One region of the uncultured Planococcus sp. genome, then DNA from elsewhere that is predicted to be linked to it. Evidence: predicted binding sites of a transcription regulator. Region 1 holds the regulator's gene; the other holds the start of a gene.
What was found. The regulator CtsR, encoded in region 1, represses protease genes until heat stress. The targets are predictions, from matches to a motif close to ATGGTCAATAAAGGTCAAACA.
Positions count from the first base shown of each region.

Region 2: clpP (ATP-dependent Clp endopeptidase proteolytic subunit ClpP) is a predicted target of CtsR. The motif match lies at 6,331-6,351, and genes of this name have one in related genera.

Region 1 is NZ_CANMXD010000015.1:1-8,112, reverse strand. It holds gene ispD (2-C-methyl-D-erythritol 4-phosphate cytidylyltransferase) at 1-324, opposite strand, end outside; gene Q0785_RS18275 (PIN/TRAM domain-containing protein) at 341-1,435, opposite strand; gene radA (DNA repair protein RadA) at 1,528-2,904, opposite strand; gene Q0785_RS18265 (ATP-dependent Clp protease ATP-binding subunit) at 2,968-5,430, opposite strand; gene Q0785_RS18260 (protein arginine kinase) at 5,427-6,518, opposite strand; gene Q0785_RS18255 (UvrB/UvrC motif-containing protein) at 6,508-7,041, opposite strand; gene Q0785_RS18250 (CtsR family transcriptional regulator) at 7,054-7,524, opposite strand; gene Q0785_RS18245 (hypothetical protein) at 7,683-7,928, opposite strand.
Region 2 is NZ_CANMXD010000011.1:84,581-92,692, reverse strand. It holds gene Q0785_RS15855 (tetratricopeptide repeat protein) at 1-713, shown strand, start outside; gene trxB (thioredoxin-disulfide reductase) at 777-1,739, shown strand; gene Q0785_RS15845 (8-oxo-dGTP diphosphatase) at 1,946-2,431, shown strand; gene rapZ (RNase adapter RapZ) at 2,424-3,305, shown strand; gene Q0785_RS15835 (YvcK family protein) at 3,310-4,305, shown strand; gene whiA (DNA-binding protein WhiA) at 4,329-5,279, shown strand; gene Q0785_RS15825 (HPr family phosphocarrier protein) at 5,334-5,591, shown strand; gene clpP (ATP-dependent Clp endopeptidase proteolytic subunit ClpP) at 5,642-6,253, opposite strand; tRNA gene Q0785_RS15815 (tRNA-Arg) at 6,426-6,497, shown strand; gene Q0785_RS15810 (LemA family protein) at 6,800-7,384, shown strand; gene Q0785_RS15805 (YgcG family protein) at 7,381-8,112, shown strand, end outside.

The DNA of each region.
Region 1 (8,112 bases):
AGGCCGTGCTGCATCATGAACCAAAACAACGCCACAAGGTGGAATCGCTTCAAGACAGGCTCTGACACTATCCTGCCGCTCCGTTCCCCCTGCAGCGTAACCTTGTACTTTTGTGATGTTATAACGTTTTACATATTCTTCGATCAATTGCCGCTCCTGCTCTTTCACTGCCAGCCAAATAGCTTCACAGTTCGGGTCCTTTTGAAAAACTTCCAGGGTATAGAGAAAAATAGGCTTGCCGAAAAGTTCGAGCAATAATTTGTTTTTATCTGCTTTCATCCGTTTCCCGCTGCCGGCAGCAGGCAAGACGACTGTATAATTCATTGGATAACATCCTTTATCAATTTGTTGCAATTTGTTTGCCGTCGCGCGGCTTCGCGAAAATCATCCGGCCTGCAGAAGTCTGCAAAACACTGGTAACAGTGACATTGATCGCCTGGCCGATAAACCCTTTGCCGTCTTCAATCACAATCATTGTCCCATCATCCAAATAGGCCACACCCTGATTTTGTTCTTTGCCGTCTTTGATGACCACTACATGCATGTCTTCTCCTGGGATTACAACTGGTTTCACTGCATTCGCTAAGTCATTAATATTCAATACTGGAACATTATGAAGTTCACATACCTTATTTAAGTTAAAATCATTAGTCACAACTTGACCGCCCATTTTTTTCGCAGCACGCATCAATTTCAAATCGACCTCGCTGACTTCATCAAAATTTTCTTCGGTGATCATAATGGCATCCACCCGTTCACTTTGAAGACGCTTTAGAATATCCAAGCCCCGCCTGCCGCGTGTCCGTTTCAGTGTATCTGAAGAATCCGCAATATGCTGTAGCTCAGACAAAACAAATTGCGGCACCACGAATGTGCCTTCCATAAAACCTGTTGCCGAGATATCGGCAATCCGCCCATCAATAATGACACTGGTATCAAGTAATTTATAAGAAACTTTTTCAACTGGTTCTTCAACTTCCAGCTTTTTCACCGGTGTGAATTTGGAAGGTGTCAACATGGTCAACATCTCTTCGCGTTTTTGGAATCCTACCTGGAACCCCAAATAGCCAAGCATTACTGAAAGTACCAAGGGAGCTATTGTCGCTACCAATGGAATATCAACCGTACTTAAAGCAAATCCAATCAGGAACGCCACTACAAGACCAATGATCATTCCCACTGTACCAAACAACAAATCGGGCGTTGGTGCATGAAGCAATTTCTCTTCCATCCACTTCATGAAGTTGATCAACGAATCTACAAATAATAAAGATAACAGGAAAAAGACAAGAGCACCAACAATTGCTGCTACGTAAGGATTACTGATCCATGGATTGTCGAGAAGGGGAATAAGTTCAAATGCAGATGGCAATAATAAAATTCCGACTGTCGCACCAATAAGCAAAAACATAATTTGAATAATAGGTCTTAACACGCGCTCCACCTCCTTTTTATAATTATACACATTTTAAATCTATAACGCTTTAATGACCCTTATTTAGAAAGAAAAGGAGGCATATCGCCTCCTTACTGTGGGAAAATTTCTTTTAATGCATCATTAACACTTTCTACACCGACTACGCGAATCCCTTCCGGATAATCCCAGCCACCCAAATTCGATGCGGGAACAATAGCCCGTTTGAATCCAAGCTTCGCTGCTTCCTGAACACGCTGCTCGATACGCGATACGCGTCTGACTTCCCCGGTCAATCCCACTTCTCCGATGATGCAGTCATAGACATTCGGCGCCTTGTCCCGGAAACTGGAGACAATGCTTGCAAGCACTGCCAAATCGATTGCAGGTTCGTCGAGCTTAACCCCGCCCGCAACTTTAATATAGGCGTCCTGCGCCTGCAACAGCATGCCCACTCGTTTTTCCAACACTGCCATCAGCAGCGACACCCGATTGACATCGATGCCTGTTGCCATGCGCTTTGGATAGTTGAAACTTGATGGTGTCACCAAAGCCTGGATTTCAACCAGGATTGGACGCGTCCCTTCCATTGACGCTACAACAGTCGAGCCCGCTGAACCGCTTGACCGTTCCTGCAGGAAGAGTTCGGACGGATTCAACACTTCTTTTAGTCCACCTTGAAGCATCTCAAAAATTGCAATTTCATTGGTTGAGCCGAAACGGTTTTTAACGCTGCGTAAAATCCGGTAAGTGTGATGGCGTTCGCCTTCGAAATACAGCACCGTATCCACCATATGCTCCAAAATACGAGGTCCCGCAATTTGGCCTTCTTTCGTAACATGCCCTACGAGGAAGATCGCAATATTTTTTGTTTTCGCAATCCGCATCAGTTCTGCCGTACTTTCCCTGACTTGTGTCACACTGCCGGGTGCAGAAGTCACTTCAGGATGATGAACCGTCTGAATCGAATCGACAATCACAAAATCAGGTGCTACATCCTCAATCGTGTGATGAATCAACTCAAGATTCGTTTCTGCATAGATGAACAGCTCTGAAGATGAAGCATCCAGACGTTCCGCCCGCAACTTGGTCTGGCGGATGGATTCTTCCCCGGAAATATATAATACCCGGTTCCCACTATTTGCAAGCATTGCAGAAACTTGCAAAAGCAAAGTGGATTTCCCGATTCCTGGGTCCCCTCCGATCAGAACCAGTGACCCCGGCACAATACCGCCGCCAAGCACCCGGTTCAATTCACTCAGTTCTGTTTCTACGCGTGGTTCATCCTGTGTTTCAATCGCATTGATCGGCGTCGCTTTTTGAGGAACTGATGCACTATGCTGAAAAGCACCGCGTGTTCCTTTAGGAGCAGCCATTTCGACTTCTTCAGTCATTGTATTCCACGCTGCACAACCTGGACATTTCCCCATCCATCTAGCCGATTCATAGCCACACGACTGACAAATAAACTTTGTCTTCTTCTTAGCCAAGTGTACCTCTCCTTAAATAGAAAAACCGCTCGCCGGAGAGCAACCCCGGCGAGCGGAATGTTCTTATTGTTTTTCCACTACCGCTTCTTTCGCTTCTTCTGTCTCTTTTGTGCGAACAATGAAGTCATCGTCCTTTACATCGAAGATAATACGTTGGCCAGATAATGCTGTACCTTTTAACAGCTCTTCTGACAAACGGTCTTCAACATTTTTTTGAAGAGAACGACGAAGTGGGCGTGCCCCGTATTCTGGGTCATATCCCTCTTTAGCCACTTTTTCAAGCGCTGCATCAGTCAACTCCAAATCAATATCCTGCTCTTTCAAGCGATCAACCAATTGTTTCGTCATCAAGTTCACAATCTCTCTTAAGTTCTCTTTTTCAAGAGAATGGAAGACGATCATGTCATCTACACGGTTCAAGAATTCTGGACGGAATGCTTTTTTCAATTCAGCAAGCATTTTGCCCTTCATGTCTTTATAATCCGATTTTGCATCATCTAAATTGAAACCAACATATTTATTGTATTTCAACTCTTCTGCACCCACGTTTGAAGTCATGATGATGACAGTGTTGCGGAAATCGACTCTGCGGCCTTTTGAATCCGTTAATCGCCCGTCTTCAAGAACCTGCAGAAGAATATTGAATACGTCAGGGTGGGCTTTTTCAATTTCATCAAGCAGCACAACTGAGTATGGTTTTCTGCGAACTTTCTCTGTCAGCTGTCCGCCTTCTTCATAGCCGACATATCCTGGTGGTGATCCGACCAGACGTGAAGTCGAATGTCTTTCCATATACTCGGACATATCGATACGGATCATCGCTTCTTCATCCCCGAACATGGATTCAGCCAGCGCTCGAGCCAACTCAGTTTTACCAACACCAGTTGGACCAAGGAAAATGAATGATCCGATTGGGCGTTTTGGATCTTTCAATCCTGCACGTGCACGACGAATGGCTTTTGAAATGGATGTGACAGCCTCATTCTGGCCGATGACACGGTTATGGAGAATGGACTCCAAGTTCAACAATTTATCGGATTCTGTTTGAGCCAGTTTCGAAACCGGAATGCCGGTCCACATGGAAACGACTTTCGCGATATCTTCCACTGTCACTTCAGACTCTTCTTTTCCTTGTTTTTCTTTCCATTCTTTCTTCGTTTTGTCTAATTGGTTCTGCAGCTTCTGTTCTGCATCCCGAAGCGACGCTGCTTTTTCAAATTCCTGGCTTTGTACTGCTTCATTCTTCTCTGAGCGCGCAGCTTCCAGGCGCTCTTCCAACTCTTTCAAATCCGGTGGAGTCGTGTACGAACGAAGTCTTACTTTAGAGCCGGCCTCATCAATCAAGTCAATCGCTTTATCCGGAAGGAAACGGTCCGAAATATAGCGGTCCGACATTTTAGCTGCCGCTTCAATTGCTTCATCCGTGATTTTCACGCGGTGATGCGCTTCATAGCGATCACGCAGTCCACGGATAATCTGAATCGACTCGTCCACAGTAGGCTCGTCCACTTGAATCGGTTGGAAACGGCGTTCAAGTGCCGCGTCTTTTTCAATATACTTGCGGTACTCATCCAAAGTTGTAGCACCGATACATTGAAGCTCACCGCGAGACAACGACGGTTTCAGGATATTGGATGCATCGATCGCACCTTCTGCTCCACCTGCCCCAATTAATGTATGAAGCTCATCAATGAATAAGATAACATTGCCCGCTTGGCGAATTTCGTCCATCACTTTTTTCAAGCGATCTTCGAACTCACCGCGGTATTTAGTTCCAGCAACCACTGTACCCATATCCAGTACCATGACGCGTTTGTCGCGCAGTGTTTCAGGAATTTCATTGTTGACGATTTGTTGAGCCAATCCTTCAGCAATCGCTGTTTTACCCACACCAGGTTCCCCGATCAAGACGGGATTGTTTTTTGTTCTGCGGCTCAATACTTCAATAACACGCGTAATTTCATCACTACGGCCGATGACCGGATCCAATCCGCCTTCACGTGCTACTTGTGTCAAATCACGTGCCAAACCATCCAATGTCGGCGTATTTGCCGAAGCATTCGGGCTTGTGCCTGTAGATGCCTGCTCATTGTTGCCCAGAAGCTGCAATACCTGCTGGCGCGCCTTATTCAAGCTGACGCCTGCATTTCCTAACACACGCGCTGCAACGCCTTCACCTTCACGGATCAACGCCAGCAGCAGATGCTCTGTACCAATATAAGAATGGCCCAATTTACGGGACTCATCAACTGACAACTCAATCACTTTTTTCGCTCTCGGCGTGTAATGGACAATCGGGCCAACATCTTTTTCGCCGACTCCGACAAGCTCCTTAACGCCTTCTTCGATTAATTGTGTATTCACTTCAATCGCTTCCAGAGCTTTAGCGGCAATACCGCCACCTTCGCGAATTAAACCAAGAAGAATATGCTCTGTTCCGATTGACTCATGTTTCATACGAATGGCCTCTTCTTGAGCTAACTGAAGAACTTTTTGTGCGCGTTGTGTAAATCGATTAAACATCATGCAAGATCCTCTCCTTCACAATTTATACCTTCTTTATTCAATCGCTCCCGGAACAGCTTCGCCCGGGCAAAATCGCGTTCTTTCGGCTGCAGCGGCTTGTCTGCATATTGCTGCAGGAATGCCGGCTGCATAAAAATCATCAATTCATTCAAAATCGACATGTCTACATCTTGGATCATCTTTAAATCAATACCCAATCGAACATCTGACAAACAAGTAGCAGCTTCTTCCGTCGTCAGCAGTCTCGAATGGGTAAGAGTACCAAGAGAACGGTAGACACGATCTTCCAACACCAACGGCGAATTCAGAACAATTGCCTCCCGCGCCTTGCGTTCCTGCTGGATAATCTGTTCCGTCATATTCTCTAGGTCTTGAAGAATTTCGTACTCGGATTTACCAAGCGTCAATTGATTTGATATTTGATAAACATTCCCCAATGCCTCGCTGCCCTCGCCATAGATACCGCGAAACACCATACCGAGCCTTGAAATTGCAGGTATAATCCGCTGAATTTGATGTGACATCGTCAAAGCAGGCAAATGGAGCATGACCGATGCTCTCATCCCGGTACCTACATTAGTGGGACAACTGGTTAAGTAGCCGTATTTTTCATGAAATGCATACGACAAATTCTTTTCTAATAGCGAGTCTAACTCGTTGGCTAGCTTATAGGCGTTTTGAAGATGAAACCCTGATTGCAGACTTTGAATCCGCAAATGATCCTCTTCATTTACCATAATACTCAGCTCTTCGTTCTCAGACAATAAAACAGAACTGGAATGTTGGCTATTGGCGAGATAAGGACTGATTAGATGCTTTTCCACCAGTACTTCCTTTTGCAATTTAGCAAGTTCTTCTATACTGATATGGCTGAAAGTATAGTTCAATTCATTGCCTTTATCCAGTAATACAGATGAAATCTCTTTATCGACTTTAAGCGCTTCGTCTTCTGTAAAAGAATATGGGAACTTAAAATCATTCAAATTTCTCGCCAGCCGGATTCTTGTACTCATCGCTATGTCGACATTCTCTCCGTCGTTTGCCATCCAGCTGCTTGCTCGAGGTTGGAGAAACCGTTCAACTGCCATCTGGAGCACCTCCCTCGAGCTTAGAACTCAATACTTTTACTTCATCTCTTAATCTTGCAGCTTCTTCAAAGTGTTCTCCTTGAATTGATACCTGCATTTGTTTACGAAGTTCTTCAATTTCTTTTTTTATTTTTAAGGTAGTACCATAGGAAGCAGGTATTTTACCGGTGTGTTCTGTATTCCCATTATGGAAACGTTTGAATATTTCATTGAGCTGTGGTGAAAACGCATCGTAGCAAGAAGCGCATCCGAACTTTCCTAACTGTAAAAATTTAGCGAAAGAGAAACCACAGGAAGGGCATGTAGCTATTTCCTTTCTAACTGGGTTAATGGATGCCTGCGAATTAGGGAACCAATTTGATAATAGCTGATGAATAGCCAGTGGATCCTGTTCAAAAGCAATATTAATGCTATGGTTTTCAGCAGCACAGATATGGCATAAATGAAGCTCTATTATCTGTCCTTGTTGCTGTTGTTTAACTATTACTGATGCAGAACGTTCTCCGCACTGATCGCAAATCATCTTTTCACCCCTTTATGTGTTCGATTGATATTTGATTGTAAAAAGCATCGCTATAAGAATGCGAGCTCGGACTTCATCACGGGTCGGAAGAGGCAAAAGCAGTGTGGTGCGATCAACAGCACTTAGAATCAGCTTTGCTTCTCGCCTAGAGATAATCTCTTCATCCAATAGTCTGAAAACGATATCTTCCGCCATTACTTGAGTGGCACCATGTTCCAAACGTTGAATGACTTCTGCGATGACATCTGATTTTTGATGCAGCCTAATTCTTTTGATACGAATATACCCGCCACCCCCGCGTTTACTCTCTACCAAATATCCACGGTCAACAGTAAATCGAGTATTAATGACATAATTTATTTGAGATGGAACACATTGAAATTTTTCTGCTACTTCACTGCGCTTAATTTCAATATGGTCTCTCTCGCTTAATTCGATAACCTGCTTCAAATAACCTTCAATTACGTCTGAAATATTCCGCATCGCCTTCACCTCTTCGATACATAATATGCCAAAGTTGACTTTGACTATATTTGACTTAATTATACACCAAGGTTTTTGCAGATATCAAATAGTACGTATCGAAAGCATGGATCAATTAAAAAAGCCTTTAAGCTAAGATGCTAAAAGACTTTTCAACCTTATTCTTGATCTAATATTCTTTTCACAAAATCCTTTGCATGGCTGGATAGTGACTCTGTTTTTTCTTCTATATATTTAGTTTTCCACTTAATTCCCTCTTGCCAAATTTCCACTACATCCCCTACAGAGACATTGTGGGTAAAGTCAACTAAAGGAAACGTATACTGTTCTTCACTTTCTCCTACTGCCTTCAGTAATACTGTTCTTTTATCAATAGCTTCTACTTTATATATACCTGGCTTCATAATTTTCACCTCATTCTTGCTTTTCCCATTCCAATATATATTCAATCCTTATTTTCACCTAAACTTATATTGTTTATGTCTCTATTTTTCTCCAAACAAAAAAGCCATTACCGGAATCGGTAACGACTTCTTTCAACTGCCCAGCGACGTCTTACTCTCACAGGGGGAGACCCCCAACTACCAT
Region 2 (8,112 bases), on a different contig from region 1:
GCTGGCTGAAAAGCTTGCAGAAACGCGGCTTTGATGGAGATCCCGCTTTCTATTTCTGGCTGTCGCATGCCGCCTACCATTCGGGACATGAAGAGGCATCCAGACAGGCATGGGATCAATTGAAGAAAATGGATCCCGGCAAAGACGGCTACGAGCCATGGAACGACCATTCCGCGATGCCCCATGCAGATGCGCTGGAGCATGACAGGGACTATCTCGTCGGAAAGCTGGATCATGAGAAGAAAAGTGAACGGCTATTCGGCTTGTTTCTGTTGGGCAAATCCGTTCACAAGCAGGAAATCATCTCACATCCGAATTGGTTGGCATCGGATCAGCCTTCCGTCCTGGAAACCTTTGTCCTCGGCTACGCATTGGGCCACCCCTTCAAAGAGGAAGTTCCAGCTGAACATGCGTTCATGCGGGCGATGGAGACGGCCGAGCTTCTTTATGTGCAAAGTGGAATGGTGACAAAGCAGCGGGCTGAAGTTTTTCAATTGTGGTTCCTGTTGGTCGAAGAGGCTTTCAGCCGGAATTATCGGTTTAAGAACCCGGCGGCATTAGCGGCAGCAGTAGACTATATGGTCGAATCCTCTAAAAATGAAAAAATGATAAAACGGCACCAGGCGGATCGTTTTGGTATATCGGTCGCTACCTTGTCGAAATATATAAAAGAGATAGCCATTTACTTGCCGAATCTCGGCTCACAGGCATAAAAGTTGAAGCTTTTGCTGGAATCTTATACGATTTAGCTACTGAGAAATAGGAGGCCTATTGTTATGACTGAAACGAATACAATTTATGATGTAATTATTATTGGAGCAGGACCAGCAGGCATGACTGCCGCTGTCTATACTTCCCGTGCCAATCTGACAACCTTAATGCTTGAACGCGGTATTCCAGGGGGCCAGATGGCCAATACGGAAGAAATTGAAAACTATCCAGGCTTCGACCATATTCTTGGGCCGGATCTGTCGACGAAAATGTTCGAACATGCTAAAAAATTCGGTGCTGAATACGCCTACGGCGACGTAACTGAAATTGTTGATGGAGAAGAATACAAAACCATCAAAGCTGGATCGAAAGAATACAAAACACGTGCCATCATCGTGACGACGGGTGCGGAGTACAAAAAAATGGGCATCCCGGGTGAAAATGAACTGGGCGGACGCGGCGTAAGCTATTGCGCAGTTTGTGATGGGGCTTTCTTTAAACAGAAGGAATTGGTCGTTGTCGGCGGTGGAGATTCAGCTGTTGAAGAAGGAGTCTACTTGACCCGTTTTGCTGATAAAGTCACTATCGTCCACAGACGCGACGAGCTTCGTGCACAGAAAATTCTTCAGGACCGTGCATTTGCCAATGACAAAATCGACTTTATCTGGAGCCATACCGTCAAAGAAATTCACGATGATGGAAACGGCAAAGTCGGAAGTGTCACTTTGGTGTCTACTGATGATGATACAGAAAGAGAATTCAAAGCAGATGGCGTCTTTATCTATATCGGTATGCTGCCGTTGACAAAACCGTTTTCGGAATTGGGCATCTTAAATGATGAAGGCTATGTTGTGACTAATGAGAAGATGGAAACCAAAGTGCCTGGTATTTATGCAGCAGGCGATGTTCGTGAAAAAACCTTGCGCCAAGTAGTTACTGCAACAGGTGACGGCAGTATCGCAGCACAAGCGGCTCAACATTATATTGAAGAGCTGGTAGAAAAAATCGGGATGAAAACGAAAGCTTAATTGTTTCTTAATCATTTTGTAACGCGCTTGTCATGAATAAGGGTTATAGTAGGAAGAGTAAATTGACCCCCTTTTTATAAAGAATTTTTGATGGGCCATCTTTCGAGCTACTCGGAAGATGGCCTCTTTTTTTTGCATTCTTTTGCATGACACACCAGGATACATGTATAATGGAGTAAGTTTACAATAGATGCGGAGTGTCGAATGTGCAGCGAATCGCGAATTTATTAGTCATCAAAAATGGGCAAGTATTATTATTGAAGAAACCACGGCGTGACTGGTATGTGGCACCCGGTGGGAAGATGGAGGCCGGAGAGTCGATTTTCGAAGCGGCAGTCCGTGAATTCAAAGAAGAAACGAATGCTACCCCGATCGGTACACATTTAAAAGGGGTCTATACGATGATGATCCAGGAAAATGACCAAATTGTGGACGAGTGGATGTTGTATACATTTGCTGCGAACAATTTGACTGGAGATATATTTGAAGAAACAACTGAAGGATTGCTGGAATGGCATCCAGTGGGGCAACTGGCATTTTTGCCGATGGCAGAAGGCGATCGAACCAATCTGCAGTTTGCAGCCAACCGGCCAGGCATTCAATATGGAACTTTCTATTACACGCCGGAATTCCAGCTGATCAAAGAAACCATCCAATCATCAACTGAAGAGGTGAAACACCAGAATGGATAACCGTAAGGAAGAAACTGAGTTAATCATCATCACTGGCATGTCAGGCGCAGGAAAGACTGTCGCAATCCAAAGCTTCGAAGATCTGGGTTTTTTTACGATTGACAATTTACCGCCTGCATTATTGCCTACTTTTATCAAATTGATGAGGGATTCAGGAAAATCGATGAAGCGGGTAGCGGCAGTTATGGATTTGCGCGGCGGTGATTTTTTCGATAGCCTCTTGGACGCAATCGACCATTTGTCGCAGGAACCGAACGTTTCCATCACCGTTCTATTTCTGGATGCGGAAAATCAGACATTAGTGAGCCGTTACAAAGAAACAAGAAGATCCCACCCATTGTCTCCAGGCGGATTGGTCTTGGGCGGCATCAAAAAAGAACGCGATATGCTGAGCGACCTTCAAGGAAGAGCACAATATATCTATAATACTTCCGGCATGACCCCGCGTCAGCTGAAAGAAAGAATCATCGCCGATTTTTCATCAAAGACCAGTAATGTCTTCACAGTGAATGTGATGTCTTTCGGATTCAAGCATGGTATGCCAATCGATGCCGATTTAGTGTTCGACGTCCGCTTTTTGCCGAATCCTTATTATATTGAAGAGTTGAATCCCTTGTCTGGCCTCGATGAACGGGTCTCAAGCTATGTACTGAAATGGCAGGAGACGCAGACACTCCTGGAAAAACTGACGGATTTACTGCAGTTCATGATTCCACAGTATAAAAACGAAGGAAAAGCGCAGCTGGTCATAGCATTTGGCTGTACGGGCGGCCAACACCGTTCAGTGACTTTGGCCGAATACTATGGCAAGCTTCTGGCTGAAAACAATAAAGTCATCGTGACGCACAGGGATGTCAAAATAAGAAAGGATTGAGTGCATGGAACGCAACCAGCACCGGAAACGCGTCGTTATTTTAGGAGGCGGAACGGGACTTTCAACACTTTTGCGCGGATTGAAGCTGTATCCGTTAGATTTGACGGCTATCGTAACTGTTGCGGATGACGGAGGAAGTTCAGGCCGTTTAAGAAATGATTTGGATATTCCTCCTCCAGGTGATATTCGAAATGTCCTTGCGGCATTGTCGGATACGGAACCTTTAGTTGCTGAAATGTTCCAATATCGCTTTAAACATTCCTTAGACCTCGATGGGCACTCCCTAGGAAATTTAATGCTTGCAGCACTTACGGATATTACGGGAGACTTTTCCCATGCAGTCCGTGAAATGAGCCGGGTATTAAGCGTCAATGGAACTGTCTTGCCTGCAGCCAATCAAATCGTGACACTCAATGCGGAATTGGAAGATGGGACCATCATCAAAGGCGAGTCAAAAATTCCTGCCTACCTGCAGCCGATCAAACGGGTGTTCATCGAACCTCACGATGTGAAAACTTTGCCTGCCACTATCGCAGCGATTGAAAGTGCGGATGTGATCGTTGTCGGGCCAGGGTCTCTTTATACCAGTATTTTACCGAATCTATTGGTGAAGGATATCAAAAAAGCAGTAATTGCTGCGAAGGCTAAGAAAATATACATCTGCAACCTAATGACACAAGCGGGTGAAACCTATAAATATACAGCCTCTGATCATGTGAAGGCATTATATGAGCATGTAGGGGAGAGTTTTCTGGATGCCATCCTGCTTGATAAAGTCCAAATGCCGCCGCTCGTTGCCGAGCGTTACAAAAAAGAGAAGGCATCGCCGGTTGAATACGATGAAGAGCGGCTAAAGCAGATGGGACTTGAAGTCTATAGAAAAGACATTGCCAACATCTTTGGCGAAACTGTACGGCATGAGCCAATGAAAGTGGCGGAATGGTTATTTGAATATGCTGGAGGCCGTGCCAGTGAAGATTCGAAGCAGCTTTATTTCTAGTGCTTTGAAAGGGGGAACGAATTTTGTCTTTTGCATCTGAAACCAAAAAAGAAATGACGCAATTAGAAGTGGATGATTGCTGTGGAAAAGCAGAGTTGTCCGCAATGATCCGGATGAATGGAACCCTATCGTTTTCCAATCGGCAATTGAGCCTGGATATCCAAACCGAAAATGCGGCAATTGCCCGACGCATCTACACACTTTTAAAGCGTTTCTACAAAGCATATCCTGTTGAATTGCTCGTCAGAAAAAAGATGCGCCTAAAAAAGAACAACATCTATATTTGCAGAATCCGTGAAGGCGCCAAACATATTCTTGAGGATCTGGAAATTTTGACGGAAGGCTTCCAGTTCCAGCATCAGATCGTCAAGTCGCTGATTGAGAAGAACTGCTGTAAACGCTCTTATCTGCGGGGAGCTTTTTTGGCGGGAGGATCCGTCAATAATCCCGAAACCTCATCCTACCATTTGGAAATCTATTCACTTTACAAAGACCATGCAGATTCTCTAGTTGAGTTGATGAACGAGTTCCATTTAAACAGCAAAACGATTGAGCGGAAAAAAGGGTTTGTGACCTATTTGAAAGAAGCAGAAAAAATCTCTGACTTTCTGAGCATCACAGGAGCGCATTCCGCTCTATTGAAGTTTGAGGATGTCCGAATCATTCGGGACATGCGCAACAGCGTCAACCGTCTTGTGAATTGTGAGACCGCTAACTTAAACAAAACCATCGATGCTGCATTGCGGCAAGTGGAAAACATCCGTTTTATCGATCAAACAATCGGAATCGATCAATTGCCTGAAAGATTGCGTGAAATTGCCCGACTTCGGGTAGAGTATCAAGACGTGACTCTTAAAGAATTAGGGGAAATGGTATCAGGTGGTACGGTAAGCAAGTCGGGAGTAAACCACCGGCTGCGGAAAATTGATGAGATTGCAGCGTCATTGAGAAAAGGAGAAATGATCGGCCGCTAAATAAGGGCTGTTCTTTCATATAAATGAGAGCGAAGTTTTCGGAGGAGGATATGTATGGTTGAAAAACAGGTGAAAGTACTATTAAAAACAGGTCTTCAAGCAAGGCAGGCAGCTTTATTTGTTCAGGAAGCGAACCGGTACACTGCGGATGTCTATTTAGAAAAAGACAATAAAAAAGTAAATGCCAAAAGCATCATGGGAATTATGAGTCTCGCCATCAGCAAAGGCACAGAGGTAAAAATTTCGGCAGATGGATTGGATGAAGAGAAAGCGGTTCATGCTTTATCGGAAATCATCGAACAGGAAGCTTAATCATCATTAAACAGAAAAAAACTCACAGCCATGGGCTGTGAGTTTTTGTTTTAGATATCTTTTTTATGGTCTTCAGGCAACTTGCTGCGTGTGATGACCTGGTCGATCAAGCCGTATTCAAGTGCACGTTCTGCTGTCATGAAGTTATCGCGGTCTGTATCTTTGGAAATGACATCGATTGGCTGACCTGTGCGTTCAGAAAGAATCTGGTTCAGCTTCTCGCGAAGGTGAAGAATACGTTTCGCGGCAATTTCAATTTCAGTTGCTTGGCCTTGAGCACCGCCAAGTGGTTGGTGAATCATGACTTCAGCATTTGGAAGCGCCAAGCGTTTGCCTTTTGTTCCTGCTGCAAGTAAGAAAGCTCCCATTGAAGCGGCCATACCGATACAGATTGTTTGAACATCGGGACGAATAAACTGCATTGTGTCATAAATCGCCATTCCGGCAGTGATGCTGCCGCCCGGGCTGTTGATGTAAATTGAAATATCCTTATCTGGATCTTCTGCTTCCAGGAACAAAAGTTGTGCAACAATTGAATTTGCAACATTATCATCAATGCCGCTGCCCAGCATAATTACGCGGTCTTTCAACAAACGTGAATAGATATCATAAGCACGTTCGCCTCGGCTAGTTTGTTCAATTACTGTAGGAATTAAGTTCATAGAATAGTTCCTCCTCGATTAAGTGGTTTGCAAACAATGCTGAAAGTTCTCTCAGCTGTACTATTATCATACACATGATGGTCAATGAAGGTCAAATCTAACGAATCAAAAAAATAGACTTGATTAAGTTGAAATACTTTTGTATAATAGAAAAGTCGCTAATAGCGAAAACGCCCTCGTAGTGTAATGGATCACACGTAAGATTCCGGTTCTTGAGATGGAGGTTCGATTCCTTCCGAGGGCATAAAAAAAGCAAAGCTCATTTTACCTTATCCGGTAAAATGGGCTTTTTTTTTGTGGCGCTAGTAAGATTTTCAAATCGGTTACAACTTATTAAATAGAAATAGACATCTGGGACGGCTATAAATTTCACTTTCCAATCCATTATCGCTCTATCTTTTTTTTTATGACTAGTCAATTTCTATAGTTTGCTGTCCGGTATCTCCCAGTGAAACCATTTCCATTTATGTTTCAAAAAGAAACGTTTAAAAGAACTCCAGCAAAGGGAAATGACTAGTAATACATACTAGTGAAGAGGTGGAGCTTTTGAAAAAATTATTGATACCCATCATTATTGTGATTGCGATTATTGTCATCATCGCGGCAATTTTGGTGCCGAGTTATAACAGCTTTGTGCAGCTTGAAGAGGATGTCAATCAGTCCTATGCTCAGATTGAGAACCAACTGCAGCGCAGGCTTGATTTGATTCCGAACCTGGTTGAGACGGTGAAAGGATTTGCCGACCAGGAGCAGGATGTCATTGACAGCGTAACGGAGGCCCGTTCAAATTTGGCAGGTGCTGAAGGTGTCAGTGAACAGGCTGAGGCGGATGCCGAGTTGAGCGGGGCATTGAGCCGTTTGTTGGTGGTGGTGGAGAACTACCCTGAAATTCGTTCCAGTGAAAATTTCCAGCAGCTTTCTGATGAATTGGCAGGTACGGAAAATCGGATAGCGGTAGCCAGACAGGATTATAATGGAACGGTTTCTGAATTTAACCGCAAAGCCAGAAGTTTTCCTGGAAACATGATTGCGGGAGTTTTTGGTTTTGACGAGAAAGAGTATTTTGAAGCGGATCCGGATGCTTCTGAAGCACCGGAAGTCGATTTCGGAACTGATGAGGATGAACAATGAGACGCAGAATAGTGCTCATCTGCTTCCTGCTGCTGATGGTCAGTGGGCGTGGCTTGGCAGCTGACTTTCCGGAATTGACGAATGATCTCTATGTTCAAGACGAAGTCGGTATTTTGACGGAGCAGCAGAAAGAAGAAATCCGTCAATTGGGTCGTGGGCTGGAAGACGCCACAACTGCTCAAATCATGTTGCTGGTGATTCCGACACTTGAAGGCGAGCCGATCGAAAGCTACGCCAACGAAGCGTTCCGCCATTATGGCGTCGGGGCGGAAGAGGAAAACAACGGCGTTCTGGTGGTGTTGTCACTGGATGAACCGGATAATCGGGAAATTTATGTGGAAATCGGCTATGGCCTTGAAGGTGCGTTGCCGGACGGAAAAGTCGGCCGGATTTTAGATGAATACGCGATTCCTTATTTGAGCCAAGGCAATTATAGTGAAGGCGTCATCAATTTATATGAAGTTCTCTATCAGGAAGTCGCTGCTGAATATCAATGGAACGGTGAACCTGTAGAACCGCAGGCAGCTACTTCCCAACAACCGCAGGAAGGGCTTCCGCCGTTCATGACCATCCTGATCGTGTCCGCGATCCTCATTCTTATCACTGGGGGTGGAGGCGGCAAAGGTGGTGGACGTGCGAGACGCCGAGGCGGAAGAGGCGTTTATATGGGCCCCGGAAGCTTCGGCGGTGGATTTGGTGGGGGAGGCTTCGGTGGTGGTGGTTTCCGC